DNA from 3 places in the Streptomyces sp. NPDC102259 genome. Region 2 is predicted to be linked to each of the others. Evidence: riboswitches for the same ligand, from Rfam matches in the RefSeq annotation. Region 2 holds a riboswitch; each other region holds the start of a gene.

Region 1 (9,899 bases), on a different contig from region 2:
GGCGCGCATCGCCGCGATCTGCCCGGCGGTGGGCGGGTCGGTGACCTTCCCGTCCACGACCAGGTGGCGCTCCGTCATCCGTACGCAGCCCACGTCGACGGAGCGCGCGGCGCGGACCCGGTCGTCGCCGACCACGAACTCGGTCGAGCCGCCGCCGATGTCCACCACCAGGAAGGGCTTGGCCAGGTCGGCACGCCCCTTCAGTTCCTTCGTGGCGCCGTTGAAGGAGAACTCGGCCTCCTGGTCGCCGGTGATGACCTCGGGCTCGACGCCGAGGATGTCCAGCACCCCGCGCACGAACTCGTCCCGGTTCTCCGCGTCCCGGGAGGCGGAGGTGGCGACGAAGCGCAGCCGCTGCGCGCCGTACTCCTTGATGGCGGCCGCGTACTCCCGGCAGGCCGCGAAGGTCCGCTCCAGCGCCTCGGGGGCGAGCCGTCCGGTGCGGTCGACGCCCTGCCCGAGGCGGACGATCGTCATCCGGCGGTCCAGGTCGACCAGCTCACCGGTCTCCGGGTCGGCGTCGGCGACGAGCAGGCGGATCGAGTTCGTACCGCAGTCGACGGCGGCGACGCGGGTCACCGGGCATCCCCCCCGACCGGCTTGAAGGCGAAGTGTCCCGAGCCGTCCTGCGACGTCTCCACCTGCCACCCTTCGCCGGACGGCGGCTGGGACCGCGTCACGCACGTGCCCTTGCGCCACCACTGCGGAAGCATCTCCAGGGCCTCGTCGCCGAGCGGGTTCACGCCCGGGCCGGCGGCCAGGGAGTGCGCGACGAGCACGTGCAGGCACTTCACACGGTCCGGCATGCCGCCCGCGCTGGGGAAGTTCTTCAGTTCCTCGATCTCGTCCCGGCGCCGGATGTAGTCCTCGTGCGCGGCACGGTAGGCGGCGGCCAGTTCCGGGTCGGTCCGCAGCCGCTCCGTCATCTCCTTCATCACGCCGTTCGCCTCGAGCGTGCCGATGGCCGAGTTGGCCTTCGGGCACGTCAGGTAGTACAGCGTCGGGAAGGGGGTGCCGTCGGGCAGGCGGGGGGCCGTCTCCACGACGTCCGGCTCGCCGCACGGGCAGCGGTGCGCGATCGCGCGCAGACCGCGCGGCGGCCGTCCGAGCTGCTGCTTGAAGGCCTCGACGTCCGCGTCGGTGGGCTCGGTGCGCGGGGTGGTCGGCGGGGGCGTTTCCATGCCTGTCTTTCTATCGGTCAGTTCACTGGTCGGAGGCGTCGGACTTGTCGACGCCGTCCCAGACGTTCGAGTACCAGGGGCGGTCGGTCGCCCCGAGGTCGGCGCGGGACTGCTTGGCCGCGTCCGGATCGATCACGACGAACCCGGTCTCCCCCGGCAGCACGTAGTGCAGCCGCTGCCGGATCTGCTGCTCGGCGTAGGCGTCGTCCTGCCAGCGCGCCTTGAGGTCGCGCAACTGCTCGACGCGTTCTGCTGCCTGCTGCTTCTCCCGTTCCAGATCGGCGATCTCGGCACGCTGGGAGACGTACTGACGCATCGGATAGGCCAGGGCCACGATCAGCGTGCACAGGACGAGCGCGAGGAGCGCGGCGCGGCCGGTGAGCCGGGAGCGGCGGGCCTGGCGCTTGGTCTGGGAGCGGTAGACCCGGGCCGCGGTCTGCTCGCCGAGCAGCTTGATCCTGGTCGCGGTGGAGAAACGGTCCCGGTCCTTCACGGCCACTGCTTCCCGCCTCCCGTCTCACACGTGCGTACGTCCCCGCACACGGTACGGGACCGGGTACGGGGACGTACGTACGACTGGCGGAGCCTTGACCCGGTTCGGGTCAGCGGCGTCGGCCTGTGCTCAGCCCTTGAAGCGCGGGAAGGCGCTGCGGCCGGCGTACACCGCGGCGTCGTCGAGGATCTCCTCGATGCGCAGCAGCTGGTTGTACTTGGCGACGCGGTCCGAGCGGGCCGGGGCGCCGGTCTTGATCTGACCGCAGTTCACCGCGACCGCGAGGTCGGCGATGGTGACGTCCTCGGTCTCGCCGGAGCGGTGGGACATCATGCACTTGAAGCCGTTGCGCTGGGCCATCTCGACGGCGTCCAGGGTCTCGGTCAGCGAACCGATCTGGTTGACCTTGACGAGCAGGGCGTTGGCGGAGCCCTCCTCGATGCCGCGGGCCAGACGCTCGGGGTTGGTGACGAAGAGGTCGTCGCCGACGATCTGGACCTTGTCGCCCAGTTTGTCGGTGATGACCTTCCAGCCGGCCCAGTCGTCCTCGTACAGCGGGTCCTCGATGGAGACGAGCGGGTACGCGGAGACGAGCTCCTCGTAGTACTCGGTCATCTCGGCGGCCGAGCGGGACTTGCCCTCGAACTCGTACTTGCCGTCCTTGTAGAACTCGGACGCGGCGACGTCGAGCGCGAGCGCGATCTGCTCGCCGGGGATGTAGCCGGCCTGCTTGATGGCCTCGATGATGAGGTCGAGGGCGGCGCGGTTGGACTCCAGGTTCGGGGCGAAGCCGCCCTCGTCGCCGAGGCCGGTGGACAGACCCTTGGTCTTCAGCACCTTCTTGAGAGTGTGGTAGACCTCGGCGCCCCAGCGCAGGGCCTCGGAGAAGGACTCCGCGCCGATCGGGGCGATCATGAACTCCTGGATGTCCACGTTGGAGTCGGCGTGCGAGCCGCCGTTCAGGATGTTCATCATCGGCACCGGCAGCAGGTGCGCGTTGGGGCCGCCCAGGTAGCGGAACAGCGGCAGGTCGCTGGCCTCGGAGGCGGCGTGCGCGACGGCGAGCGAGACGCCGAGGATGGCGTTGGCGCCGAGCGAGCCCTTGTTGTCGGTGGCGTCCAGGTCGAACATGGCCTGGTCGATCAGGCGCTGCTCGGTGGCGTCGTAGCCGACGAGCTCCGGGCCGATCTGCTCGATGACGGCGAGGACGGCCTTCTCGACACCCTTGCCGTGGTAGCGGTTCGGGTCACCGTCGCGGAGCTCGATGGCCTCGAAGGCACCGGTGGAGGCGCCGGACGGAACGGCGGCACGACCCGTGCTGCCGTCGTCGAGGCCGACCTCGACCTCGACCGTGGGGTTGCCTCGGGAGTCCAGGATTTCCCGGGCTACGACGACGTCGATGGACGGCACGAGCATCTCCTTCTTGGGATGTGACGCTGGTTGTGCGGGGCCCAGGGGCCTTGATGAGCCCTGGCTGGGCCTTGCGACTAGAGCCTAACCGCCCCGGGGCCGTCGGCAGCCGACCGACCGTCCCGTGGACAGACAGACCGTACCTATTGTTTCCGCCCGGAACAAAGGGGGTGGCCGAGAAAGGTCGACAGGAAGTGACGAACGGGCAAAGAGAAACCCCGCTCCGGTGCGTACGGGGGAACACGCACCGGAGCGGGGAGCCCGTGGGGACGGGGGGTGACCCTCACGAGGTCTTCAGTGTGCCGACCTCGGATGTGAGGGCGCTGTGGCTTCTCTTGGGGCCAGGTGTCACTTCAGGTGCAGCTGCTGGCCCGGGTAGATGAGGTCCGCGTCGACGACGATGTCCTTGTTCAGCTCGAACAGCTTCGCCCAGCCGCCCTTGACCTTGTGCTTCTCGGCGATGGAGCTGAGGGTGTCGCCCTTGACGACCTTGTACTCGCCGTCACCCTTCTTGACCTTCTTGCCGGTCGGGGTGGTGACCGTCTTGGAGGCGGCAGGGCGGTCGGTCGAGCGGGAGGCGCTCTGCTCCTCGGTGGAGCGGCTGCTGGTGCTGCCGCTGTTCGACGAGCTGGAGGAACCGGAGGAGCTGGACGAGCCGGAGCTCGAGGAGCCGGCGCTGCTGCCGTTGTAGGCGGCGCCGGACAGGCCGGTGCCGCAGACCGGCCAGGCACCCTTGCCCTGGCCCGCGAGGACCTTCTCGCCGATGGCTATCTGCTGGGACTTGGAGGCCTGGTCGGCGGTGGAGGCGTAGGCGGTGCCGCCGTACGCGGCCCAGGTGGACGCCGAGAACTGGAGGCCGCCGTAGTAGCCGTTGCCGGTGTTGATGGACCAGTTGCCGCCGGCCTCGCACTGGGCGACCGCGTCCCACTCGGAGGCGGTGGCGGCGGAGGCACTGCCGGCCGCCATGAGCGGGGCGGCGATGGCGACACCGGTGACGCCGGCGAGCGCGGCGACGCGGGTCGCCTTGGACGGGCGGCGGTGCTTGCCCTTGGCGGAAAACAGCATGGTGGATCCCCTCACCGACGCCTGCGAGGTGAGCTGTCGGGTTCGGGCCGTGTGAGTTGCCCGGCCACGTCCTCGCCCGCCGGAGCGCTGCTCCGTGGGAGGTGTGGCTTCACCCCGAGCCGTTCCGGTCAACCGACCGGCGCGGCACTTACCTTGGGTCCCCCGCTCCTGCCTACGGCGCTTGCGCGACGACTGTTCCCGGTTCGTCGCTGGCAGGATTCGGCGTTGCGACGGCCGGGGCTCGGGTTGCCGAGTGGCCTCGACCGTAGACACGCGATCGGCTGAATTTCAAAGACGATCAGGGCTTCTGAGACTCATCCCACACTTTCACCAAAAGGGACATTCGGTGTGAAGTGTGACGTGAACTCCCGCTGTTTTTCTTGGGCTTTGCGCCCTATTCCACCCCTGTGTCGAGGGTCTGACCGGCGGCGATGTCGCTCGGGTCGGCGCCGATGAGGCCCCTGTTCTCGGCATAGAGGGCGCGCCATCCGCCGTCGAGGCCAAGGGAGTCGGCGATGGACGCAAGGGAGTCGCCCTCCTGGACGACATAGGTGGCCGCGGCGTGCCGGCCGGCGGAGGCGGTGGTGGTGCCGTCCACGCCGGCGTCGGTCGCGCTCTTGGCCGTCGCCTCGTCGGCGGTGGTGCCACGGTGGCGGCCGGAGCCGAGGGAGCCGGTGTCGACGAGGCTCCAAGAGCCCTCATCCTGGCCGGAATTGTCTGAGTCATCCGCTTCTGGGGTCGCCGTGGGCGAGCCGTCGCCCGCCGATCCCTCACCCCGGCCGCCGGAACCGCCGGTCGAGCCGGAGCCATCCGTGGCAGCGGAGGAAGAGGACGAAGGGGAGGAAGCGGACGCCGAGGGCGAACCGGAAGAATCAGCGGACGAGCCGGATGAGTCGGACGATCCGGTCGAGGAGTCGCCGCTCGTCGAGGAACCCGAGGATCCGGACAAGCCCCGGGACAGGTCGGACAATCCGGAAGATCCAGAGGAGTCGGACGAGTCGGACGAGTCGTCCGCCACGCCGGTGTCCACGTTCAGCGCGCCGTTCTCCTGGGTGAGCCCGGAGGTCAGCCCACAGGTGCCCCACGCGCCGATCCCGTCGGCCGCGAGCACCTTCTGCGCCACGGCGATCTGCTGGCTGCGGCTGGCCAGGTCGGGGCTCGTCGCGTAGTCGAGGCCGCCGTACGCCTCCCAGTCCTTCTGGGTGAGGCTCAGGCCGCCGTACTCCCCGCCGCCCTCGTCGGCGCTCCATGAGCCGCCGGTCTCGCACTGCGCCACCTTGTCCCACACCGTGCCGTCGGCCGCGCTCGCGCCGGAGGCGGCGAGCAGCGGAATGGCGATGGCGGAGCCCGTCACTCCGGCCGCGACAAGGAGGGCCGGGGCCTGGCGGGGGCGACGGTGACGACCGTTCCCGGAGAGCATGCGAGGGGCCTTTCTCTGGACAGCACTGACCGGCGCGGCGGGTGAGACCGATGCTCCGCGCTGACGAGTGAACGTATCGGCAGACGATCACTTGTCACAAGTTAATGCCGCGCAGATCACGTGAAGATCACAGACTTGAGTGTTGGTCACCTTTGCTCCGCCGAACGGTCACACTCCGGCTGACGTCCGGTCAGACATGGACCGCTTATGAGCCGGAATGCACCGGAGTGAACTCGACCGGCAACGTCCGCAGTCCGCGCATGATGAGCCCGCCGCGCCACCTCAACTCGGCCGGATCCGCGGCCAGTCGAAGGTCGGGCAGCCGGGTCAGGAGGGTGGCGAGCGCGGTCTGGCCCTCCAGCCGGGCCAGCGGGGCGCCCAGGCAGTAGTGGATGCCATGTCCGTAGCCGAGGTGCTGATTGTCACGGCGGGACAGGTCGAGGGTGTCGGGGTCCGAGAAGCGCGCCGGGTCACGGTCGGCGGCCGCCAGCACCACGAGGACGGGGTCGCCCGGCGCGATGTCCTGCCCGCCGACGCTCAGCGGCTCGGTCGCGAACCGCCAGGTGGCGAGTTCCACGGGGCCGTCGTAGCGCAGGAGTTCCTCGACGCCGGTTTCCAGCAGGCCGCGGTCGCCGTCCTCCTCGGTGAGCGACCGCTGGAGGCGTCCGCGCTGCTCAGGGTGGGTGAGGAGGGCGTAGGTGCCGTTGCCGATGAGATTGACGGTCGTCTCGAAGCCGGCGAACAGCAGGATGAAGGCCATGGCGGCGGCCTCGTTCTCGGTGAGGTGCTCGCCGTGGTCCGAGGCGCGGATCAGACCGGAGATGAGGTCCTCGCCGGGAGCCGGGTCCGCGGGGAGCTCCGCGCGCTTGCGGTGGATGAGCTCCAGCAGGTAGCCGCGCATCTTCTTCACCGACCGCGCGACCCCGCCCCTCGGACCCCCGCCGTGCCGGATCATCATCCCCGCCCAGTCGCGGAAGTCGTCCTGGTCCTCGCGGGGCACGCCCAGGAGGTCGCAGATCGCGTAGATGGGGAGAGGAAAGGCGAAGTCGTGGATGAGGTCGGCCGTGCCCTCGGCGGCGAACCGGTCGATGAGCTGATCCGTCAGCTCCTGGACGCGGGGCGCGAACTCGGCGACCCGGCGGGGCGTGAAGGCCTTGCTGACGAGCCGTCGCAGCCGGGTGTGGTCCGGCGGGTCGATGTTGAGCAGATGCGTCATCAGCTCGGCCTTGCGCTCACCGGGGATGCCGGTCTTGCCCTTGGCATGCGCCGGTTCGTCATGATGCGCCGGGTTCTTGGAGAGCCGCTGGTCGGCGAGGGCCTGTTTCGCGTCGGCGTACCGGGTGACCAGCCAGGCCTCGACACCGCTGGGCAACACGGTGCGGTGCACGGGCGCGTTCTCGCGCAGCCAGGCGTAGGCGGGGTACGGGTCGGTCGCGAACTCCCAGGTGAAGAGTTCGGGAGCGGTGCTGTCTGGCTCGGGCTGCTCGGTCACCCCTTGACCGTAGCGGTGTCCTCGCCGCGCTCCGCGAGGGCCTTGCCCGCGCCGGGGTGCCCCCTGTCGGCGGCCTTGCGGCCCCCTCGTCGCCGTCGGCTGCGGCGGCGCGGGCCGGCATACCTCGGCGGCTTCGTCCTCGTGGCTCGGCGGATCAGGAACTCACCGTATTAACCATCGACCCCCTCGACACCGCGGATCGCGTCCCGGTACGCCCTGGCCGCGGCGCGCAGTGCCGCCTCCGGGTCGACGCCCTCCGATTCGGCTCGTGCCGCCAGGGCGAGCAGTTCGTAGCCGATGCCCTCGGCCGCCGGCAGCGGTACCTCGAGGCGTGCCGTGCGGGCCCGGGACACGAGCTTCGCCGCGAGGGCCAGTCCGGGCTGATGCAGGGGGACGCCGTCCGTCACCGACTCCCGCCGCTTCTCCGTCGCCTTCGTGCGCAGCCAGTGCTCCTTCACTTCCTCCGGGGTGGTGGCCGTGGCGTCGCCGAAGACATGGGGGTGGCGGTGGATGAGCTTGGCGACGATCGTGCCCGCGACATCGTCGACGGAGAACGGGGACTCCTCGTCCTCCTCGGCGATGCGGGCGTGGAAGACGACCTGGAGCAGCACGTCGCCCAGCTCCTCGCGGAGTTCGTCGTGGTCGCCGTCCTCGATCGCCTCGACCAGTTCGTACGACTCCTCGACCGCGTACTTCGCCAGGCCCTTGTGGGTCTGCCGGGAGGACCACGGGCACTCGACGCGGATCCGGTCCATGACCTGGACGAGGTCGAGAAGCCGGGCGCCGGGGAGGTCGTAGGAGGCGGGGAGCAGTTCCAGCTCGGGCATCGACACCCGGCCGGAGCCGGCCAGGCGGGCCAGGCCGTCGGTGAGGGCCGGTTCGCCCTCGCCGGTGGCCACGACCACGACCGTGCGGCCGCCGGCGCAGGCGGCGAGCAGCTCCTCTGCCGTCGGGGAGGTCTCCTCGACGGTGACGCCCGCATCCCGCAGATAGGGCAGCTGCGGATGCGCGCCGTCCGCGCACAGCACCCGGTCCGCCGTGCGCAGTACCTGCCAGGCGGGCCAGGACAGCAGGCCGGGGGCGACCCGGTGGCTGGTGGTGAGCAGGACGACGCGACCGGGGGCGTCGACCTCGGTGGGGGCGGCGGCGGAGCTGTTGGCGTTCACACCCCGAACGTAACCCACACCCGTCAGCGCCCCCGCGAGTTATCCACAGGCAGGACCGACCGGTCGTACGATCACACGGTCACGTCGTCTGCTGCGTCCCCGCCGCCGAGATCTCCCGTACCCAGGGCGTCTTCGCGTCGACGCGGGCGACCTTCTGCGCGTCCCAGTTCCCGTAGCGCGGGTTGAGGTCCACGTCGAGCGCCTTGGACGCCTTGGACAACGCGTTCCAGAAGGCGGGCTGGCTGGTGTTCGTGCCGAGCTCGGTGGCGAGTTTCTGGGCCTCCAGCTGGAGGCGGAGGTTCTCGTCGAGGCGCTGCGGCGGAATGCCGTACTGCTGGAGCCACGCCGCCTCCAGGCCCTTCGCCCCGCCCGCCTGCTGCTCCAGACCGGCCCGCATCTCCTGGACCTCCCGGCGGCTGACGCTGACGCCCGCGTCGTCCGCGGCGCGGTGCAGCACCTTGTCGAGGACCATGCCGTGCAGGGTGTCGCGGGCGAGGGAACCGGTCTGCGCGACGGCCTGCGCGTACTGGGCGTCGTCGGTGACCGCGGCCCGCTGGGCCGTGCGCACCTCGTTCACCCGGCTCTCCAGCTGGGCGACGGTGATCCGCTGGTCGCCCACGACGGCCGCCGCGCCAGGATGCGCGTCGTTCCCACAGGCGGCGAGGAGCGGGGCCGCCACGATCGCGGCGGACAGCAGGAGCGCGGTGCGACGACGGCGGTGCAAGGAAACCTCCCGAGGAGATTGTGCGACGGTGCACAAAGTCTTGCGGTGATCGATGGTAGGCAGTGGGGCGGCTGGGGCCAACCCATTCGACCAACGATTCACCAGGACTTCGGGCACCGCCGCGCCCGCTCGTCGCCCGCTCTTCGGTGCGAGGGCTCAGTCCCACGCGCGCGGGGCGGTCCTCGCGAGGCCGTTCCGGTTCAGCCGACGATGGCGACCGGGGCGTCCCACGTGTCGCGGTCCACGGTGATCGTGTAGCCGCCGCGGGTCTCCTTGCTGTTCACCAGGTACTGGTGACCGCGGCTGTGGTTGGTGTACTGGGTGGCGCCCCACGGCCAGTCGGTGGTCGTGGTGTCCTTCTTGTCCCACAGCGCGTACCAGAGGTTGCCCGGCAGGTCCGTCTTGTTCGTCGCGGTGGCGACGGCCTTGGCGCTGGAACTGCTGAAGCCGTAGTAGCCGGCCCGGTAGACCTTGGCGCGCAGCGTCTTGGTGAAGGAGCGCACATACGTCAACACGGCGTCGTTGCACGCCTTGTCGGTGATGTCGTAGGGCTCCATGTCGAGGTAGATCGGGCTGCCGGCCTTCATGCCGAGCGCCGAGGCCTTGGCGACCGCGTCCGCGCCGTCGGTCGCGCCGAGGGAGGCGGCCGTGGCGGCGGTGAGCTTCTCGGGGCTGGAGCCGGTCTGGCAGGACGGCTGGGCGCCCACGTAGATCGGGATCAGCTTCCAGCCGGCCGTGTTGACCGACTTCACCCAGGAGGCGGTCAGGTTGGGCTGCGCGCAGCCGCGGTTCTTGCCGCCGACGTAGACCGCGGCGCCCCCGTAGTAGCCGTCGGTCTTCCATGCCTTCATCGCTGCGAGCGAGGGCGCGGTGCAGGCGTCGAAGGCGCGGCCGGTGTACGTCTTCTGGGCGGGCCAGGTGGTGGCCGCCATCGAGGTCTGCGCCGCT
Region 2 (9,899 bases):
GAGAGGCTGATGGGCGCGGCGAGTGCGACCGCCTCCAGCCTGGCGCCGGAGGCCAGGCGACCCGGCTGCGGATACAGCGCCGCGCAGCCAGGACCGAACAGGACGAACAGCAGCACCGGGATCCAGCGCAGCGGAGAGGGGCCGGGTACGGCGGTGGCGGCCAGGGCCGGCCAGCCCGAGGCCCCGACGAGGACTCTCAGATGCGTCGAGGTGAACCCGACTCCCTTGGCCCCTTCGGCCTCGCCCGTGATGCCGTCGCCCATGACCGCGTGGCCCAGGTCCATGGTGCCCGGATCGACGGCGCCCGGATTCACGTGGCTCAGGTGCCCATGGGCCCTGCCTGCGGCGTTCTCGTTGTCGGTGTCCTCGGAGTCTGCGGTCGTCACTTCGATCACCTTGTGGTCATTCGTCGGGTGGCCGGGCGGTACTCCAGGACGACGCCGTACGGATGGCTCTCGACGGTCCAAAAGAGGGGCGAGGCGGACAGCTTCGAACGAAGGGTCTCGAAGCCGCCGGGCGGCAGCAGGCCCTCGCCGGCGGCGTAGACGTCCTGGGTGCGGGTGAGGACGACGTACGCCTTCGTGCCAGGTGGGATCCCGTCCGCGAGGTAACGGGCCGGGTCCTTCAGCATCTTCTCGTTCTCGGGCAGCGCCTGTTCGGCGAAGAACCAGTGCTCGAGGCGGTCGTAGCGGTGGAGTGCCTGCGGGAAGGAGCCGCTGGTGGCGAGGATCAGCGAGCCGTCGGGGGCGTTGTCGAGGGCCCTGGTGACCAGCGCGGTCTCCGCCGGCGGCGTGTAGAACATCTTCTCCTTGCCGTAGTACGACGGCAGGAAGCCGGCCAGCAGCACCAGCAGGACGGTCGGCAGGGCGAAGGCCGCCGTCCTGCGCCGCAGCGCCTTCGCCCGGCTGCGGTGGGTCCCCGCCACGGCCGGCACGAGTGCGGCGGCGGCGAAGAAGGCCGCGCCGGGCAGGGCGAACAGATAGACGCGGAAGAGCATCTCGCCGCCGTAGTCGTTGACGGCGAACAGCGGTACCGGGGCGACGGACACCAGCAGCAGGGGCAGCGCGCTGCGCGTCAGTCGGCGCCGCAGCACGACGGCGGTCCCGGCGAGGACGGCGACCGCGAGCACCATCGCCACGTTGGCGGTGCCCGCGAGTTCCGGCCCGGGTCCGGTGAGCTGTCCCGCGTAGCCCGCGCGGGAGTTCTCGGTCAGTTCGCCGATCGACTTCTTGATGGCGGAGAGCGTCTCGACGAACAGCGGCCGGCCCATGGTCAGGTCCCAGGTCAGCATCAGCAGCGCGGCGACGACCAGCAGCCCGTAGTTGCGGTAGCGGCGGGTGAGGCTGAGCGCGACCAGACAGATGGTGAGCATCACCGGGGTGAGCTGGTGCGTGGCGTTGATGGCGGCGATCAGCGGGGCCAGGATCACCACGCACACCGCGCGCTGCCCTCTGCCCGTGGGCGGCGGGACGGGCGCGGCCACCGGATCGAGGAAGGTGCGGTCGCGCAGCCGTCCGGCGGATCCGGGCCGCACGAAGTGCCGCAGCACCACCGCGAGGACCGTCAGATGCAGCAGATACGCGAGCGCCTGCGGGGCGAAGTAGTCCTGGCCCACCCAGTTGGCGAGCTGGAAGATCCACACGGCGGTCCAGATCAGCCGCCAGTCCTCGCAGAAGGTGCGGTAGATCAGGACCAGCACCGGCAGCATGAGCAGGCCGACGACGATCGGCGCCCAGTTGGCGTACACGGCGGCGCTCTCCACGCCGAAGGCGCGCACCAGGCCCGCGTTGAGCGTGAAGAAGCCCGGCCACTGGTCGTACGCGGACATGTTGCCCGAGAGCGCCGCGCCCGGTCGCAGCTCACCATTGGCGAGCAGCGTGTTGACGATGGCGTCGTGCTTGGAGGCCCACGGGTAGCGCACCGCGTCGTACAGCACCGCCGGTGGCGCCTTCAGCGCGAGGAGCAGCGCGGCACAGTGCGCGGCCGGCCACCAGGGTGCGGTGCCCGCGCGCCGCAGACTGAGAAGGAAGCCGGCGGTCAGGACCAGCAACGACAGGTAGTAGGCGACCGGCAGCCGGTCCAGCAGGCCGTAGTCGCCCATCTCGCGGAAGCCGATGCGGGGCAGCGCGTACCCCCACAGTCCGGCGGCGAGCAGCAGCGTCAGGAGGCCGGCGTCCGGTCGGCGGCGCGGGATCCGCCAGGGTCTGCGGACACCGCCGGTGGTCGGGCGGCCCTGACTGCCCTGACTACCGGGACTGCCGGGACTGCCGGGACTGCCGGGACTGCCGGAACTACCGGGTCCGGTGGAGAGATCAGGGGTGGGCAGCTCGCTGCTCTCGGTGCTCGGTACGGGCACATGGTGTTGCACGTCGAGGCCCCCCTCCCTCAAGCCAACTATAGGAATTTTCTCTTCTTTTCACACCAAAATCGTCGAACTCGGATCAACCCGCGAACACCGGCCCCTGTACGACGGCGCGGGCGCGGCGGTACCAGCGCCAGCCGACCGTCCTCGGTCCGTCGCGGTACGGGGCGACCCGGGCGCCGGATCCCGCCAGCCAGCCCCGGACGTCGGCGACGGTGTGACCGCGGCGCACGATGAGCCGCGCGATGCGGTAGTGCTCGTCGCGGTCCGAACTGAGCGCGTGCCGGACGGCGGTGGCCGTCTCGTAGCCCGCGGCCGCCGCCGTACGCCGCACCCGTCCGTTGTTGTAGCCGTGCGGGTACGCGAGATGACGGACCTGGTGGCCGAGGGCGTCCTCCAACACCGAACGCGACACCCGTAGTTCGTGCGCGAGCGCCCGGGGTGCGAGGGTGTCCAGCTGGGCGTGGGTGACGGTGTGGCTGCCGATCTCCATGCCGTACTGCTCGAGTTGCGCCGCCTGCTCCAGCGTCATCATCGGCGCGGGCGGCAGCAGGCTGCGCCCGCCGCGGGTGATCGCTCCGGTGGTGAGGTAGGCGGTGGCGGACAGCCCGCGTCCGGCCAGCGCCTCGGCGGTCGCGCCGGGCAGATCGGCGAAGCCGTCGTCGAAGGTGAGCAGCACCGGCCGGGGCGGCAGCGGTGCCCGTCCCGCGAGGTGGTCGGCGAGCGCGCTAATCGTGACGGGCGTACGGCCGCTGTCCACGACGGCGTCCAGATGCTCGCCGAACTGCTTCGGACTGACGGTGAACTCGGCGATCCAGGAGGGCGGTTCCTCCATCACGGCGTGATACAGGAACACCGGGATACTGTCGTCGCCGCCCTTGTCGCCACCGGTCTCGACGCCGTCGTCGCCGCCCTTGTCGCCACCGCTTTCCCCGTCGGCTCTGTGCGCGGACGCCGTCATCGCGCAGCACCTCGCAGCGCGCGCCGCGCCCGCAGATAGCCCACCGGCCCGTAGAGCATGCCGCGTCGCTGGAGCCGGGAGAGCCGGGTGGGCCAGGCGTGGGTCCGGGCGTCGTGAGCGCCGGGCGCGCCGTCCGCCGTGGGCTCCGCCCCGCGGCTCGCCGTCAGCGTCCGCGCGTGGGCGAGCCCCCGGGGCAGCCGGGCCAGGAACGCGGGCAGCAGGCCGGGCCGGTTGACGAGGATCGCCGTGAGGTAGGCGGTGAGGCCGGCGCCGTAGCCGTACGCCTGGGTCTCCAGGTCCCGCCAGGTCTCCCGGTGGTGGTGCCAGACCAGGGCCAGCGGCGTGTAGTGCAGCCGGTGGCCCCCGGCGAGGATCCGGACGAACCCGTAGAGGTCGTCGCCGCCCCGCGCGAGCGTCCCCGCGCCGGTCGCCGGGTCGAAGCCGCCGACCGCCCGCAGTATCTCCGTGCGGAAGGCCATGTTGGCGCCGGAGCCGAAGCGGCCCGCGGTGAACGGGAACAGCGGTTCGTCGGCGGGCGGGTCCATCGGGTCGTACGTGCGGGCCGTGAAGCCCTTGGCGAAGCCACCGTGACTCTCCAGGAGGACCTGGGCAGGGGTCCGCAGCCGGGCCGGCAGGATCAGGCCGGTGGCGCAGCCGAGGCCCGGGTCGGCGGTGAACGGCGCGGTGAGTTCCGTGAGCCAGCGTGGGTCCGCCACGACGTCGTCGTCGGTGAAGGCGATCACCTCGCCGCGGGCGGTCTCGACACCCTTGTTGTGCGCGACGGCGAGACCGGGCGCCGGTTCGATGACGTACCGCACGCGCTCGGCGTACTTGAGCTCGACCAGGTCCCGGGTCGCGTCCGTCACGGGCGCGTTGTCGACGACGACGATCTCGAAATCCGGGTGGTCCTGGGCGAGCAACGAGTCGAGGGCATGGGCGAGCTTCTCGGCGCGCTCACGGGTGGCGACGACGACGGTGGTGAACGGGACGGAACCGGTCGAACGGGTGGCGACCGGACTGGTAGTCACCGGACCGGTAGTCGCTGAACCGGTAGTCGCTGAACCGGTAGTCACCGAACCGGTAGTCGCTGAACCGGTAGTCGCCGAACCGGTATCAGCCGGGACGGTGGCGGTCGGGACGGTGGCGGTCGGGGCGGTCCCGAGCGCGGGCTTCGCGGAAGGCACCCAGGGCGCCCGCTCGCGAGTGGCCAGGCCCGTCAGGACCGCCTTCGGGTCCGCACCCTCCGGTACCGTCCCGAGCAGCGTCCCGATCGGCTGCCCACCCCTCCTGACCAGCACGAACACCTCGCCGTGCGTGAGGGGCGGACTGCCCGGACCCGGTTCGAGGACACCGCCGTCGTCCAGTTCGAGCTCGGCGACCTGCACCGGCTCGATGTCCAGGAACCTCTGTATCTCCTGCTGTGCACGTGCAGCGCGGTACATGAACCCCCCTTGTCTCACGCCGATTACGGCCGTCGCACCCGTCGCATTCGTCACGCCCGTCGCACCCGCCACGCCCGTCGGGCCAGTCACGCCCCCATGTCGGCCGGCCGCGGCCACCTCTCACGATCGGCGCAGTCGGCCCGCGCCCTTCAAGGTCCGTGCGGCCGCCGCGGCGAGCCTGGGCCGGTTGCGCACGAAGTGATGCGCGCGGCGGGACGGCTCACGGCTGAGCCAGGAGAGCGCGGCGCCCACCCCCGGACGCGACCACGCCCCCTCGTGCACGGGCAGCTCCCCGGTCTTCAGCGAGTCCTTGTACTCGGCCGCGCCCCGCCCCAGGTCGAGCAGGCCGATGCCCTCGGCGGCGGCCGACTCGGCCATCCGCAGATGCAGCACCAGGCCGGGTGAGAACTTCGCGAACTCCGGTTCGTACGAAGGGAACCAGCAGGCCAGGACGGTCGACGAACGCAGTCCGAAGTGCGCGGCGACCGGTTGGCCGCCGGCGTAGAGGACGGAGAGCGTGCCGGAGCACTCCGGCGCGCGCGTCGCGGAGAGCGCGTCCACGAGCCGGGTGATCCACTCCCGCGCGAACCGGTCCCGGCGGCCGGTCCTGCGGTACTGCGCGGACTTCCACGCCATGAGCGTGCGCAGCGCGGCCGGATCGCGTTCGTCGAACACGAACCGCAGCTCCCCGACCTGACGCCCGAGCCTGCGCTCCTTGGACAGCGTCGTCTTCAGGAACTTCGGCGACTGGGCGCGCAGTACGGACTCGTAGCTCTCGTAACCCTTTTCGACGTCGATGACATAGGAGGCGTACTCCTCGGCCGCGTGCGGGATGAACAGCGCCTGTTCCGCCTCCAGGTTGTCGAAGGCGAAGCTCGACAGGGCACACGCCCGCATGAGTTCGTCGGTATTCAGCCCGAGACCCGGGGCCAGCACCGCGCCCTGCGCGTCCGAGACGCCGTACGCGAGTGCCTGGCCCCGTCCGAGCCGGCCCCGCTCATGGGGCAGGAAGCCGACCGGCTCACGCCCCTCGTACACCACCGCCACCCGCGAGCGTGGCCGTAGCAGGCCCACGGCGTCGGTGAACTCCGGTTCCATGAAGGGGTTTCGCGGAAGCGCCGACGCGGCACGCAGCGCGCGCCACCGCTCCCTCTCCCCCTCGCCGAGGTCCTGCGGCCTCAGCACACGAATGCGCCCACTGCTCAACCTGACCCCCCGATCAAGTCCCCCCTGGACACCTGGACGGTACCGCTCCACCCGGGCGTCGCGGTAGATAGCGTCGCATGTTGCTGCCAACCGGTGCAGAGGCCTTTAACCGTCCGCTACCCGGCGATGTGCCAGAAAGCCGTTTCATTGAGTCGGTCGGCAGCCAGTCGTGAGCCAGGCGCACAAGGGGAGTTGGCAGAACAGGACAGGACACGAACGTCGTCCGGTTCGCGTCGAACCAGGGGGGCCCGGGGTCCGTATTCTCTGATCATGGCCGCACCCACCGCATATGCCGCGCGCACCGCGTACTCCCTCATCGCCACCGATCTGGACGGGACGCTGCTCCGCGGCGACGACACCTTCTCCGACCGGTCGCTCGACGCGCTCGCGAGGGTGGCGGCCGCCGGGGCACGTCACCTGGTGGTGACGGGACGGCCCGCGCCTCGGGTGCGCCCGCTGCTCGACCGGCTGCACAGCAGGGGGCTCGCGGTGTGCGGGCAGGGCGCGCAGTTGTACGACGCCGGCGCGGACCGTCTGCTGTGGTCGGTCACCCTGGACCGGGAGCTGGCCGAGACCGCGCTCGGCAAGATCGAGGCGGAGGTCGGCCAGCTGTACGCGGCCGTCGACCAGGACGGGGTCGACGGGCTGACGCTCATCGAGCCGGGCTACCGGATGCCGCACCCGACGCTGCCCGCCCTGCGCGTCGGCCGGCGCGACGACCTGTGGTGCGAGCCGATCAGCAAGGTGCTGCTACGCCATCCCACGTTGTCCGACGACGAGTTGGCGTCGACGGCCCGCTCGGTGGTGGGTTCGCTGGCCACGGTCACCATGTCGGGGCCGGGCACGGTCGAGCTCCAGCCCTGCGGGATCACCAAGGCGACGGGTCTGGCCCTGGCCGCCGAACACCTGGGGCTGCGGCCCGAGGACACCATCGCCTTCGGGGACATGCCCAACGACATCCCGATGTTCGACTGGGCGGCTCGTGGCGTAGCCATGGCCAACGCCCATCCGGAACTCAAGGCGGTGGCCGACGAGGTGACGACGTCGAACGAGGACGACGGCGTGGCCGTCGTCCTCGAACAACTGTTTCCATAACCGCTACCGGCTACCGGCTACCGGCTACCGGCTACCGGCTACCGGCTACCGGCCACCGACGCCGGCTACCGGCGGACGGCCACCGGCACCGCGACCGGCTGCCGATATCGGCGACCGGTCGGCGGGACGGTCAGTACGCGCCGAACACGTTGTCGATCGAGCCGTAGCGCGCGGCCGCGTAGTTGCAGGCGGCGGTGATGTTCGCGACCGGGTCGTAGGAGTCCCACGACGTGCCGTTGACGTGGTAGGCGCGGAAGGTCGGGTCGATGACCTGGAGCAGCCCCTTGGACGGGATGCCCGCGGCCGCGTTGGAGTCCCAGAGGTTGATGGCGTTGGGGTTGCCGGAGGACTCGCGGATGACGTTGCGGTAGATGCCGTTGTACGTCCCCGGGATGCCGTGCTGGCCCATGACCTGGAGGGAGGCACGGATCCAGCCGTCGAGGTTGTTGGCGTAGCCGAGGCTGGTGGCCGTGGAGACGGCCGGGGTCGCCGCGGAGGCGGTGGTCGCCCCGAGGACGGGAAGAGCGAGCACGGCCGCGCCGGTGGCGGCGACGGCGAGCGTGCGGACGAAACGGTTGCGGCGCGTCTGAGCGGCAGCGGGCATGACGATTTTCCTCTCCGGCGCCTGCGAGGTGAGCTGTCGGGTTCGGGCGGGAGCTGCCCGGTCGCGTCCTGACGGTCGCGGCTTGACCCCAAGCCGTCCCGGCTGTCCGAAAAGTCTTGGTTATCCAAGACATCCGGAAAATCCGTTTCGGCGACTTACCTGGTTCCCCCGCTCCTGCCGAGCGGTATCGATGGGTGTTCGGGCGGCGGCAGGATTCGGCGTTCCACCCGACAGGCCGGGAACGTATGCGAGAGCACATGTCCGAAACAAGTACCGGATTCACAGATCACCCCTATTGACCTTGGTCTGTGACCTATGAGGTGCTTGATCCTTTGTGGGTGCAAACCTTCAACTTGCTTGAGGGGTGCGGAGAATCGGTGAAGGACGAGGTCGGGTCGGATCCCCCTGGGGGGTGAGCCAAGTCACCAGCATTCACAAGAGCGGCGAATCGGGCATTAAACCCAAGTCGTTGTTAAAGGACCGGCAATGGACCGCGGGGGAGAATCGCCTGCCGTCGCGCCCGACGCGCGCGGGGGAGGCTGAAGAGAATGCGTGATCGTCGTCACGTGGGGAGAGGGCGGCCGGGCCCGTCGGCCCGACGGGTGCCGCGGTCCGGGACATGAATCTCCGCTTCCCGGAAACTCTCTCCATGTCCGCTCATATGAGCTGATCGAAAACATATCGGGCGGGATCCGATAGCGCCTGGCCTGCGGGGCGCCGCCCGGGCGAGTCCATTCGAGCCTGCGGGACGTGGGGGCTATCGGTGATCGAAACGTGACCGGATACGCTGACTTGAGTGATGGCAGAGACCTATCGACAAACCGCGTAATCGCCAGTAGACACCAGCAGACAGGAGACCCCTCGTGACCGTCGTCGGGCCGTTCGGGCTGAGCGTGCGGGACCAGGCTCTGGAAGCCGATGTCCAGGCCGGATTGGCGGCTGTCGAGGAAGGCTTGCTCGAGGCCACCAAGAGTGAGGTCCCGTTCATCACGGAGGCCGCCCAGCACCTCGTACGCGCGGGCGGGAAGCGGTTCCGGCCGTTGCTCGTGATGCTCGCGGCGCAGTTCGGCGACCCCTACGCGCCCGGCATCGTGCCGTCGGCCGTCGTGGTGGAGCTGACCCACCTGGCCACGCTGTACCACGACGACGTGATGGACGAGGCGGCCGTGCGGCGCGGGGTGTCCAGCGCGAACACCCGCTGGGGGAACTCCGTCGCCGTCCTCACGGGTGACTTCCTCTTCGCCCGCGCCTCCCACATCCTGGCCGACCTCGGGCCGGAGGCGGTGCGGGTGCAGGCCGAGGCGTTCGAGCGGCTGGTCACCGGGCAGATCCTGGAGACCGCGGGTCCGACGGACGGACGGGACCCGGTCGACCACTACCTCGACGTGCTCGGCGGCAAGACGGGCTCGCTGGTCGCGGTGGCCTGCCGGTTCGGGGCGATGATGTCCGGCGCCGACGAGACGGTCGTCGACGTGCTCACGCAGTACGGCGAGCGGCTCGGCGTCGCCTTCCAGCTGGCGGACGACGTCCTGGACATCGCCTCCGACTCGCACGAGTCGGGCAAGACGCCGGGCACGGACCTGCGCGAGGGCGTTCCCACGCTGCCCGTGCTGCGGCTGCGGGAGCGGGCGGCGCGGCTGTCGCTGCCCGAGGACATCGCCCTGTGCGAGCTGCTGGACTCCGACCTGACCGACGACGCCCGGCACACCGAGGCGCTGGAGGCGCTCAGGGCCCACCCGGCGCTGGAGCAGGCCCGCCGGGACACCGTGCGGTACGCGAAGGAAGCGCGGTCCGCGTTGGCGCCGTTGCGGGAGTGCGACGCGAAGGCGGCGCTGATGGAACTCTGCGACGCGGTGGTCCACCGGGCGGGCTGACCCCAGCGACCCCTACGGGTCGGATGCCGGCTCGTCACCTTTGTGTCATACCGCAGGCGTACGGGAGTTGAGCCCTCGGGCTGACGCTTACCCGTGGTCGATTTGGTCAGATGGGAACCACGGAAAACACCACTCCTCACCGATTCGGGTGAGAATGGCGGCTTGGGGTGGGGACGTTCAGGCGCGAGATGACCAGCCGCCGCCGACGACGGAGGTAAGGCACACATGGCACCGAAGGCATCCGACGACACCACCACCGGCGGGGAGTCGACCGCCGGAGAGGCCGACGACCTGCGCCTCGGACGGCGCAAGGCCGCACGGTACATCGTCCCGGTCACCGTGATCGGTGTCGCGG
Region 3 (9,899 bases), on a different contig from region 2:
CTGGGCCGAGGGCCTTCACGCCCGCCCCGCTTCCATCTTCGTCCGGGCCACCACGGCCGCAGGTATCCCGGTGACGATCGCCAAGGTCGACGGCAACCCCGTCAACGCGGCCTCCATGCTGGCCGTTCTCGGCCTGGGCGCCCAGGGCGGCGAGGAGATCGTCCTCGCCTCCGAGGCCGACGGCGCGGACGCGGCCCTCGACCGGCTGGCGAAGCTGGTCGCCGAGGGTCTCGAGGAGCTCCCCGAGACCGTCTGAGCGCGCAGCCCTCTGTGCGCCCGAGCCGACGCCGCTCTCGCGGACGCGGTCGCGCGTCGTCGGGGTTGCTCAATTGACGGTGGCGGTGTTCGTCACTTCTAAAGTGCCGTCCCGCTGACCCCGAAGGGCTCGTCCGAATTATCGGGCGAGCCCTTCGCATTTCCCCTTACGGGCAGCAGAAATAATCCCCCGCGAATTATCCCCCTCTTTGTATACGGCCCCCGTGTTAATGCCGCAGACCCGTCATGTTTACGGGAGGTTGCGAAGTCCTCACACGGTCGGCGCGCTCGGGGCCGCCGGAAAAGCGCAGCCGGTGCGCGGACGTCGCGCGCTCCGTGTGCAGCGCCGTGATCGCCCGCGCGCGCTCGCCGTCGCCGCGCGCCACCGCGTCCACGATCGCGCCGTGCTCCGCCCAGGACTCCACGGGGTTGGCCGGCGCCTCCACCGCGTACATCCAGGCGATCTTGTGGCGGAGCTGAGTGAGCATCGACGTCAGGGCATGGCTTCCGGAGGACTGGGCGAGGGTCTCGTGGAACCAGCTCCCCAGGGAGCGCAGATCCTCGCTGTTGCCCCGCCTGGCCCGCTCCTGGCCCAGCCGGACGAGTCCGCGCAGCACCTTCAGATGGGCCTCGGTGCGCCGCTGGGCGGCCCGGGAGGCGCCGAGCGGCTCCAGGAGCATGCGCATCTCCAGCAGGTCCGCCGCCTCCTGCTCGGTCGGCTCCGCGACGCACGCGCCCGCGTGCCGCCGCGTGACGACGAAGCCCTCGGCCTCCAGCGTGCGCAGCGCCTCGCGGACGGGGACGCGGGAAACGCCGTAGCGACGGGCGAGGAGTTCCTCGGTGAGGCGGCTGCCGCGCTCGTAGACACCCGCGACGATGTCGTCCCGAATGGCCGTGCACACCGAGTGCGCCGGAATACGCATGACGGACCTCCGCCTTAATCCCCGTGAAACGTCGACGATTGACGTGTGTTCCGTGACTCTATTGCAATCAGCGGGAATTTCCGATGGCGGGCCGGAATCCAGGGATATTTTTTGGACAGCAGGGTCTCGGAAACGGCGAAAGCCCCGGCCGGGAGGGCCGGGGCAAGACGATCTGTCGCCGAGGGTCGTCAGACGTTCACACCGTGGTTGCGGAGGTACGCGACCGGGTCGATGTCCGAGCCGTACTCCGCGGTGGTGCGGGCCTCGAAGTGCAGATGCGGGCCGGTGACGTTGCCGGTGGCGCCGGACAGGCCGATCCGCTCGCCCGGGGTGACCGTCTGGCCCACCGACACCGCGAGGGACGACAGGTGACCGTACTGGGTGTAGGTCCCGTCGTTCATCTTGATCACGATCTGGTTGCCGTAGGACCCGCCCCAGCCGGCCTCGACCACGGTGCCGGAGCCGACCGCGTGCACGGAGGTGCCGCTCGCGGCGTGGAAGTCGATGCCGGTGTGGCTGCCGGAGGACCACAGCGAGCTGCTGGCCTGGTAGCCGGTGGAGACGTAGGAACCGGTGATCGGCGACACGAAGGTGTTGAGGCGCTTGCGCTCGGCGTCGCGGGCGGCACGCACGCGTGCCTCGCGCTCCTCCACGGCCTTCTTCGCGGCGGCCTGGCGGGCGGCCTCCTCGAAGGCCGCGTGCTTCTGCACGGCGACCTGGTCGTCGATCTGCTCGGCGACGGACTCGCCGGCGGCGACGACGGGGATCAGCCCGGTCTGCTCGGGGGTGGGCTCGGCGGCGAAGGCCGGGGTGGAGGCGACGGTGGCCATGACACCGGTGGTGGTGAGCGCCGCGATGCCCGCAGCGCGGACGCTGGTGCGCTGCATCCGGCTGGGCCGACGGTGCTTGCCGGTGGCGCAGGTGAACGCCATGAAGTTGGGGGTGTCCTTTCCTTCCCTCTCGCCTACCGGGTTAGCTGACGGGTTCGGAGCAGGAAGGTCTCCTACGGACCCCCTCGCGTTCACGCGCGGGCGTCCGATTCACCCCAGGGACTTCACAAGTGGGTCCCCGGCTCCCCTGGCTCGCGCCATACGGGGACTCGGCGATGACTGTCCGGTGCCGCGGCTGCGGCGCACTGCCTGACGAACAGCCCGGATGACGCTAAGCGGCGCGGGTTTCAATCCTCAAACGGATCCCGGCTTTTGTAGCGCATCCCACAGGGCAGACAGGCAACCTCCGCATCAATTCGGACATGCGGAGGCCCTGGTGACGCTTTCGTCGACCAGGGCCCCCACACGCGTGTGCCGTTGCCGGGAACTACTCCGCGGACACGACCTTGACCTCGCCGATGCCGAGGGCCTCGACCGGCTCCTTGATCTGGGCCGCGTCGCCGACGAGGACGGTCACCAGCCGGTCCACCGGGAAGGCGTTCACGGCCGCCGCGGTGGCCTCCACCGTGCCGGTCGCGGCCAGCTGCCGGTACAGCGTGGCCTGGAAGTCGTCCGGCAGGTGCTGCTCGACCTGGTCGGCCAGCGTGTCGGCGACGGCCGCGGCGGTCTCGAACTTCAGCGGCGCCACACCGACCAGGTTCTGCACGGCGATGTCACGCTCGGCGTCGGTCAGCCCCTCGGCTGCGAGGGTGCGCAGCACCTTCCACAGATCGTCCAGAGCGGGACCGGTGTTCGGGGTGTCGATGGACCCGCTGATGGCGAGCATCGCGGCGCCCGAGCCGTCCGGGGCGGACCGCAGGACCTGCCCGAACGCGCGGACACCGTAGGTGTAGCCCTTCTCCTCGCGCAGGACGCGGTCCAGCCGGGAGGTGAGGGTGCCGCCGAGGCAGTACGTGCCGAGCACCTGCGCGGGCCACACACGGTCGTGCCGGTCGGCGCCGATCCGGCCGATCAGCAACTGCGTCTGGACGGCGCCGGGACGGTCCACGATGACGACCCGGCCGGTGTCGTCGGCGGTCACCGGCGGCACGGGCCGCGGCTCGGCCGAGGAGCCCGTCCAGGCGCCCAGGGTGTCGCCCAGAAGCGCCTCCAGGTCGACGCCGGTGAGGTCGCCGACGATCACGGCCGTGGCCGTGGCGGGACGGACGTGCTTCTCGTGGAAGGCGCGTACGGCCGCGGAGTCGATCTTCTCGACCGTCTCCGCGGTGCCCTGACGCGGGCGTGACATCCGCGCGGTGGCCGGGAACAGCTCCTTGGAGAGCTCCTTGGCGGCGCGCCGGGAGGGGTTGGCCAGCTCGTGCGGGATCTCGTCCAGGCGGTTGCGGACGAGGCGCTCGACCTCGCTGTCGGCGAAGGCCGGGGCCCTGAGGGCGTCGGCGAGCAGACCGAGGCCCTTGGGCAGGCGCGAGGCCGGCACTTCGAGGCTCAGCCGGACACCGGGGTGATCCGCGTGCGCGTCCAGGGTGGCGCCGCAGCGCTCCAGTTCGGCGGCGAACTCCTCGGCGGAGTGCTTGTCGGTGCCCTCGGAGAAGGCGCGCGCCATGATCGTGCCGACGCCGTCGAGGCCGGCCGGCTCGGCGTCCAGGGGCGCGTCGAGGAGGATCTCGACGGCGACGACCTGCTGGCCGGGACGGTGGCAGTGCAGCACGGTCAGGCCGTTGGCCAGCGCGGTGCGCTCGGGCGCCGGGAACGCCCACGGCTTGGCCTCGCCCGCCCGGGGCTGGGGGTGGAAGTCCATCGTGGCGAGCTCGGTCACCGGGCCGCCTCCTCGTTCTCGTCCTGGTCGGCGGGGGCTTCGGCGGCGGTCGGCTCGTAGACGAGCACCGCGCGGTTGTCGGGGCGCAGGCGGGCCTTGGCGACCTCCCGCACCTCCTCCGGCGTGACGTCCAGCACGCGCTGGACGGCGGTGAGGGCGAGCTGCGGGTCACCGAACAGGACGGCGAACCGGCACAGTTCGTCGGCGCGGCCGGCGACCGTGCCGAGCCGGTCGAGCCACTCGCGCTCCAACTGCGCCTGGGCCCGCTCCATTTCCTCGGCCGTGGGGCCCTCCTCGGCGAACCGGGCGAGCTCCTCGTCGATGGCGGCCTCGATGACGGGCACCTCGACGTCGCCGGACGTCTTGACGTCCAGCCAGCCCAGGGAGGGCGCTCCGGCGAGCCGCAGCAGGCCGAAGCCGGCCGCGACGGCCGTACGGTCGCGGCGCACCAGCCGGTTGTAGAGGCGGGAGGACTCGCCGCCGCCGAGGACGGTGAGCGCCAGGTCGCCGGCGTCGCACGCACGCGTGCCGTCCTCGGGCAGCCGGTAGGCGGCCATCAGCGCACGGGCCGGCACCTCCTCCTCGACGACCTCGCGCAGCTGCTCGCCGATGACGTCGGGCAGGCCGCCGTCACGGGGCGCGGGCTTGCCGTCGTGGCCGGGGATGGAGCCGAAGTACTTCTCGACCCAGGCGAGGGTCTGCTCCGGGTCGATGTCGCCGACCACGGAGAGGACCGCGTTGTTGGGCGCGTAGTACGTGCGGAAGAACGCGCGCGCGTCCTCCAGGGTCGCCGCGTCCAGGTCGGCCATCGAGCCGATCGGCGTGTGGTGGTAGGGGTGGCCGTCCGGGTAGGCGAGGGCCGTCAGCTTCTCGAAGGCCGTGCCGTAGGGGACGTTGTCGTAGCGCTGACGGCGCTCGTTCTTGACGACGTCGCGCTGGTTCTCCATCGACTCGTCGTCCAGCGCGGTGAGCAGCGAGCCCATGCGGTCGGCCTCCAGCCAGAGGGCGAGCTCCAGCTGGTGGGTGGGCATGGTCTCGAAGTAGTTCGTGCGCTCGAAACTGGTGGTGCCGTTGAGCGAGCCGCCGGCCCCCTGGACCAGCTCGAAGTGGCCATTGCCCTTGACCTGGCCCGAGCCCTGGAACATCAGGTGCTCGAAAAGGTGAGCAAGACCCGTACGCCCCTTGACTTCGTGGCGTGAACCGACGTCGTACCAGAGGCACACCGCCGCGACGGGGGTCAGGTGGTCCTCCGAGAGCACCACGCGCAGGCCGTTGGCCAGACGGTGCTCGGTCGCTGTCAGGCCCCCGGAGCCTGCCTGGGCTGTGGCCGTGTGACCCATGGGCATGTACGTCCCTTCCGATCGCGGACGCGGTCGTCGAAACCGCGGTTTTCCTGCCGGTCCTGCCACTGTATGCAAGCGTGCGGACGGTCCGCGAAGTTCCCGGGCGACATACGCCGAGAGCGAGATCGCGTAGCCTGCGGGCAGCCGTGGAGGAGATGCCTCTGCGTTCGGGCCGGACTGCCGACGCCAGGTCCTCGCCCGCGCTGTCAGTGCCACGGTCCACAATGGTCCGCGTCAGATCCCGTATCACGCCCCAGCAAGGAGCCGGCAGCGATGGCCCGCCGCAGCACGAAGACCCCGCCGCCCGACGACTCGTACGAGGAGCGGATCCTCGACATCGACGTCGTCGACGAGATGCAGGGCTCCTTTCTCGAGTACGCGTACTCGGTCATCTACTCCCGCGCCCTGCCGGACGCCCGTGACGGCCTCAAGCCGGTGCACCGCCGCATCGTCTACCAGATGAACGAGATGGGCCTGCGCCCGGAGCGCGGCTATGTGAAGTGCGCCCGGGTCGTCGGCGAGGTCATGGGCAAGCTGCACCCGCACGGCGACGCGTCGATCTACGACGCGCTGGTGCGGATGGCCCAGCCCTTCTCCATGCGGCTCCCGCTGGTCGACGGCCACGGCAACTTCGGTTCGCTGGGCAACGACGACCCGCCGGCCGCCATGCGGTACACCGAGTGCCGCCAGGCCGCGGCGACGAGCCTGATGACGGAGTCGATCGACGAGGACACGGTCGACTTCACGCCCAACTACGACGGCCAGGAGCAGGAGCCGGTCGCGCTGCCCGCCGCCTTCCCGAACCTCCTGGTCAACGGCGCGTCCGGGATCGCGGTCGGCATGGCCACGAACATGCCGCCGCACAATCTGGGCGAGGTCATCGCGGCCGCCCGCCATCTGATCCGCTTTCCCGGCGCGGATCTGGACGCCCTGATGAAGTACGTTCCGGGCCCCGACCTGCCCACCGGCGGCCGGATCGTCGGCCTCTCCGGCATCCGGGACGCCTACGAGAACGGCCGCGGCACGTTCAAGATCCGCGCCACGGTCTCGGTGGAGACCGTCACGGCCCGCCGCAAGGGTCTGGTCATCACCGAACTGCCCTTCGCCGTCGGGCCCGAGAAGGTCATCGCCAAGATCAAGGACCTGGTCGGCTCGAAGAAGATCCAGGGCATCGCCGACGTCAAGGACCTCACCGACCGCGCGCACGGTCTGCGCCTGGTCATCGAGATCAAGAACGGCTTCGTGCCGGAGGCCGTCCTGGAGCAGCTGTACAAGCTGACCCCGATGGAGGAGTCCTTCGGCATCAACAACGTGGCGCTGGTCGACGGCCAGCCGCTCACGCTGGGCCTCAAGGAGCTCCTCGAGGTCTACCTCGACCACCGCTTCACCGTGGTGCGCCGCCGCAGCGAGTTCCGCCGCACCAAGCGCCGTGACCGGCTGCACCTGGTGGAAGGCCTGCTGACGGCGCTCGTCGACATCGACGAGGTCATCCGCCTGATCCGCTCCAGCGACAACAGCGCGGAGGCGAAGCAGCGCCTGATGGAGCGCTTCTCGCTGTCGGAGATCCAGACCCAGTACATCCTGGACACCCCGCTGCGCCGGCTCACCAGGTTCGACCGCATCGAGCTGGAGGCGGAGAAGGAGAGGCTCAACGAGGAGATCGCCGAGCTGACCCGGATCCTGGACTCGGACGCGGAGCTGCGCAAGCTGGTCTCGGCCGAACTGGCCTCGGTGGCGAAGAAGTTCGGCACCGAGCGCCGTACGGTCCTGCTGGAGTCGTCGGGTACCACGGCCACCGCCGTGCCCCTCCAGGTCGCGGACGACCCGTGCCGTGTCCTGCTGTCCTCCACGGGCCTGCTGGCCCGCACGGCGAACGGCGAGCCCTTCACGCGGGACGCCGAGGACGCCGACGACGAGGGCGGCAAGCGCACCAAGCACGATGTGATCGTCTCGGCGGTGCACGCCACCGCGCGCGGGGAGATCGGCGCGGTCACCTCCTCGGGCCGTCTGCTGCGGATCAACGTCGTCGACCTGCCGCAGCTCCCGGACACGGCCTCGGCGCCGAACCTGTCGGGCGGTGCCCCGCTGGCGGAGTTCGTCTCCCTGGAGGGCGACGAGACGGTGGTGTGCCTGACCACGCTCGACGAGTCGTCCCCGGGCCTGGCCATCGGCACGGCACAGGGCGTCGTCAAGCGGGTCGTGCCCGACTACCCGACCAACAAGGACGAGCTGGAGGTCATCACCCTCCGGGACGGCGACCGGATCGTCGGTGCCGTCGAACTGCGGACCGGCGAGGAGGACCTGGTCTTCATCGCCGACGACGCCCAGCTGTTGCGCTATCAGGCCTCGCAGGTGCGTCCGCAGGGCCGCGCGGCGGGCGGTATGGCGGGCATCAAGCTCACCGAGGGCGCGAAGGTGATCTCGTTCACGGCCGTGGACCCCGCGGTGGACGCGGTGGTCTTCACGATCGCGGGCTCGCGCGGAACCCTGGACGACTCCGTCCAGACGACCGCCAAGGTGACCCCCTTCGACCAGTACCCGCGCAAGGGCCGCGCCACGGGCGGTGTGCGCTGCCAGCGGTTCCTGAAGGGCGAGGACTGCCTGTCCCTGGCCTGGGCGGGCCCCGTGCCAGCCAAAGCCGCGCAGAAGAACGGCCTGCCGGCCGAGCTGCCGGAGATGGACCCGCGCCGTGACGGCTCGGGTGTGTCGCTGATGAAGACGGTCTCGGTGGTGGCGGGGCCGGTCTAGGCCTCCTGGAAGGCCTCGCCGTCGGGAGCCCGCACGTAGCGCAGGACGCCCCACATGCCGTGCTCGTCGGCGTGTGGGGCATCGTCCTCGCACGCCTGGAGTTCCTTGCCGAGGGCGGCGGTGTCGATGCCGGAGCCGATGAGGACGAGCTGGGTCAGGCGGCCCTCGGCGGTCGGCCAGGGCTCCGGGTAGAAGCGGAGAAAGCGCCCGACGGCGTGCACCGCGTACCGGTTGGCCGGGTCGTGCGGGCCGAAGTCGACATACCCCTTGATCCGGTACAGCCCCTCGGGCCGGCTGTCGAGGAACTCCATCAACCGGCGGGGTTCGAGGGGCGCTTCGGCGGTGAAGGAGACGCTGTCGTAGGAGCTGTGGAGGTGCTCCGCGTGATTGTCTCCGCAGTGGTCGTGCAGGTCGTCGAAGGAGAGCTGCCCGACACGCTCCTCGCCCGGCCGGCAGTCGAAGAGGAACTCGGGGTCGATACGGCCGTAGGTCGCGGGGACGACGGCGGCCCGGTCGGCGAGGGAGCGGACCAGTCCGAGGACGCGGTCGGCATCGGGCGCGCGGTCGAGTTTGTTCACCACGACGAGGTCGGCGAGGGCGAGATGCCGGTCGATCCCGGGGTGCTTCGCCCGGGTCTCGTCGAACTCGGCGGCGTCGACGACTTCGACGAGCCCGCCGTAGACGATGCCGGGATGCTCACTGGCCAGCACCATCCGCACGAGCTCCTCGGGCTCGGCGAGACCGCTGGCCTCGATGACGATGACGTCGATGCCGACGGCCGGCCCGGCGAGCCGTTCGAGGTACACGTCGAGTTCACTGGCGTCGACGGCGCAGCACAGACAGCCGTTGCCGAGGGAGACGGTGGAGTCGCCGAGCGCGCCGGCCACGGCCATGGCGTCGATCTCGATGGCGCCGAAGTCGTTCACGATCGCGCCGATGCGGCTGCCTCCGCTGCGATGCAGGAGATGGTTGAGCAGGGTCGTCTTGCCGGAACCGAGGAATCCAGCGAGTACGACGACCGGGATCTGCTGCGGACTGCGGCTCTGCGACACGTGCGACCTTTCTGAAACCTACGCGTGCACCGGCGCGCGGCCCGGCGCGCGTACGAGGATTGAATGCCGCCCCAGGATACGAGCCGCAGGAATCACCGCGAAGTGAACGATTGTTAGCAGCGTCCGCGGGGCAGACGTTGGGCAAGGCGCCCTGGCGTGCGACCCTCGCTTCCCTCCGTGCGCCTCCCCTCCGCCTCCCCCGCCGATCAGAGCCGCTCGGCACTCTGGGAGACGGCAAGCGCCGCCCACCGCTCGCCGGTCCCCGTCACGTCCACCCGCACCCCGACGACCGGCGCACGGCCGCTCGATCGGGGGTTTTTGACATGGCCACACAGAGGTTTCGGGTACGCGGACTCGGTGCAGTCGCCGCGGCGGCGGCCGCCGGCATGGCCGCGGGTGCCCTCGTCACCATGGCCGCACAACGCCATGCGCTGGAGACACTGCGGGTACGACTGGAGCACCTGGAACGGACCGCCCACTCCCAGCAGCACACCAATCTGGCCAACCAGCAGCGCCTGCACTGGGAATTGCTGAGCAAAGCCATCGACGACCCCGAACTGGCGGAAGTGTTGGACCTCTTCGAGGCGCCCGTTTCCACCAAGCAACGGCGCCAGTACCTCTACGCCAACGCTCTCTATACGAACGCGCTGTTTTATTACCGGATAGGCAACATCTCCCGCGAGGAGTTCTTCGGGTACATTCGGGGCATTCTTCAGAACCCTGTGGTACGGGAGTACTGGTACGCGACACGACACCAGCGGGCGACCATTGCCGACGGTTCGGACGAAGCGGAACTCGGCCGTATGGTGGACGAACTCCTGACGCAACTCGAGGAGTCGGACGCCGACGAATGGTGGGTGGTGGGCGAGCCG

What was found. A riboswitch is a leader RNA that binds a small molecule or an ion and turns the genes downstream of it on or off. The one in region 2 is predicted to bind cyclic di-AMP.
Positions count from the first base shown of each region.
Region 1: linked by a shared signal. The riboswitch ahead of ACIRPU_RS27740 (transglycosylase family protein) and the one ahead of ACIRPU_RS31305 (transglycosylase SLT domain-containing protein) in region 2 are both predicted to bind cyclic di-AMP.
Region 3: linked by a shared signal. The riboswitch ahead of ACIRPU_RS09265 (M23 family metallopeptidase) and the one ahead of ACIRPU_RS31305 (transglycosylase SLT domain-containing protein) in region 2 are both predicted to bind cyclic di-AMP.

Region 1 covers NZ_JBIWMA010000013.1:181,852-191,750, reverse strand. Annotated here, with positions in the region: gene ACIRPU_RS27760 (exopolyphosphatase) at 1-579, opposite strand, end outside; gene ACIRPU_RS27755 (DUF501 domain-containing protein) at 576-1,181, opposite strand; gene ACIRPU_RS27750 (septum formation initiator family protein) at 1,204-1,680, opposite strand; gene eno (phosphopyruvate hydratase) at 1,804-3,090, opposite strand; gene ACIRPU_RS27740 (transglycosylase family protein) at 3,433-4,149, opposite strand; cyclic di-AMP (ydaO/yuaA leader) riboswitch at 4,153-4,339, opposite strand; gene ACIRPU_RS27735 (transglycosylase family protein) at 4,544-5,569, opposite strand; gene ACIRPU_RS27730 (cytochrome P450) at 5,775-7,061, opposite strand; gene ACIRPU_RS27725 (nucleoside triphosphate pyrophosphohydrolase) at 7,232-8,227, opposite strand; gene ACIRPU_RS27720 (SurA N-terminal domain-containing protein) at 8,307-8,951, opposite strand; gene ACIRPU_RS27715 (glycoside hydrolase domain-containing protein) at 9,152-9,899, opposite strand, start outside.
Region 2 covers NZ_JBIWMA010000017.1:34,499-44,397, reverse strand. Annotated here, with positions in the region: gene ACIRPU_RS31335 (hypothetical protein) at 1-386, opposite strand, end outside; gene ACIRPU_RS31330 (hypothetical protein) at 392-2,368, opposite strand; gene ACIRPU_RS31325 (polysaccharide deacetylase family protein) at 2,442-3,197, opposite strand; gene ACIRPU_RS31320 (glycosyltransferase) at 3,320-4,765, opposite strand; gene ACIRPU_RS31315 (GNAT family N-acetyltransferase) at 4,886-5,950, opposite strand; gene ACIRPU_RS31310 (HAD family hydrolase) at 6,242-7,066, shown strand; gene ACIRPU_RS31305 (transglycosylase SLT domain-containing protein) at 7,197-7,670, opposite strand; cyclic di-AMP (ydaO/yuaA leader) riboswitch at 7,674-7,901, opposite strand; gene ACIRPU_RS31300 (polyprenyl synthetase family protein) at 8,534-9,544, shown strand; gene ACIRPU_RS31295 (outer membrane lipoprotein carrier protein LolA) at 9,770-9,899, shown strand, end outside.
Region 3 covers NZ_JBIWMA010000003.1:122,420-132,318, reverse strand. Annotated here, with positions in the region: gene ACIRPU_RS09275 (HPr family phosphocarrier protein) at 1-256, shown strand, start outside; gene ACIRPU_RS09270 (GntR family transcriptional regulator) at 483-1,178, opposite strand; gene ACIRPU_RS09265 (M23 family metallopeptidase) at 1,367-2,110, opposite strand; cyclic di-AMP (ydaO/yuaA leader) riboswitch at 2,125-2,293, opposite strand; gene ACIRPU_RS09260 (M16 family metallopeptidase) at 2,496-3,884, opposite strand; gene ACIRPU_RS09255 (pitrilysin family protein) at 3,881-5,230, opposite strand; gene ACIRPU_RS09250 (DNA topoisomerase (ATP-hydrolyzing) subunit A) at 5,501-7,975, shown strand; gene ACIRPU_RS09245 (CobW family GTP-binding protein) at 7,972-9,027, opposite strand; gene ACIRPU_RS09240 (DUF6082 family protein) at 9,351-9,899, shown strand, end outside.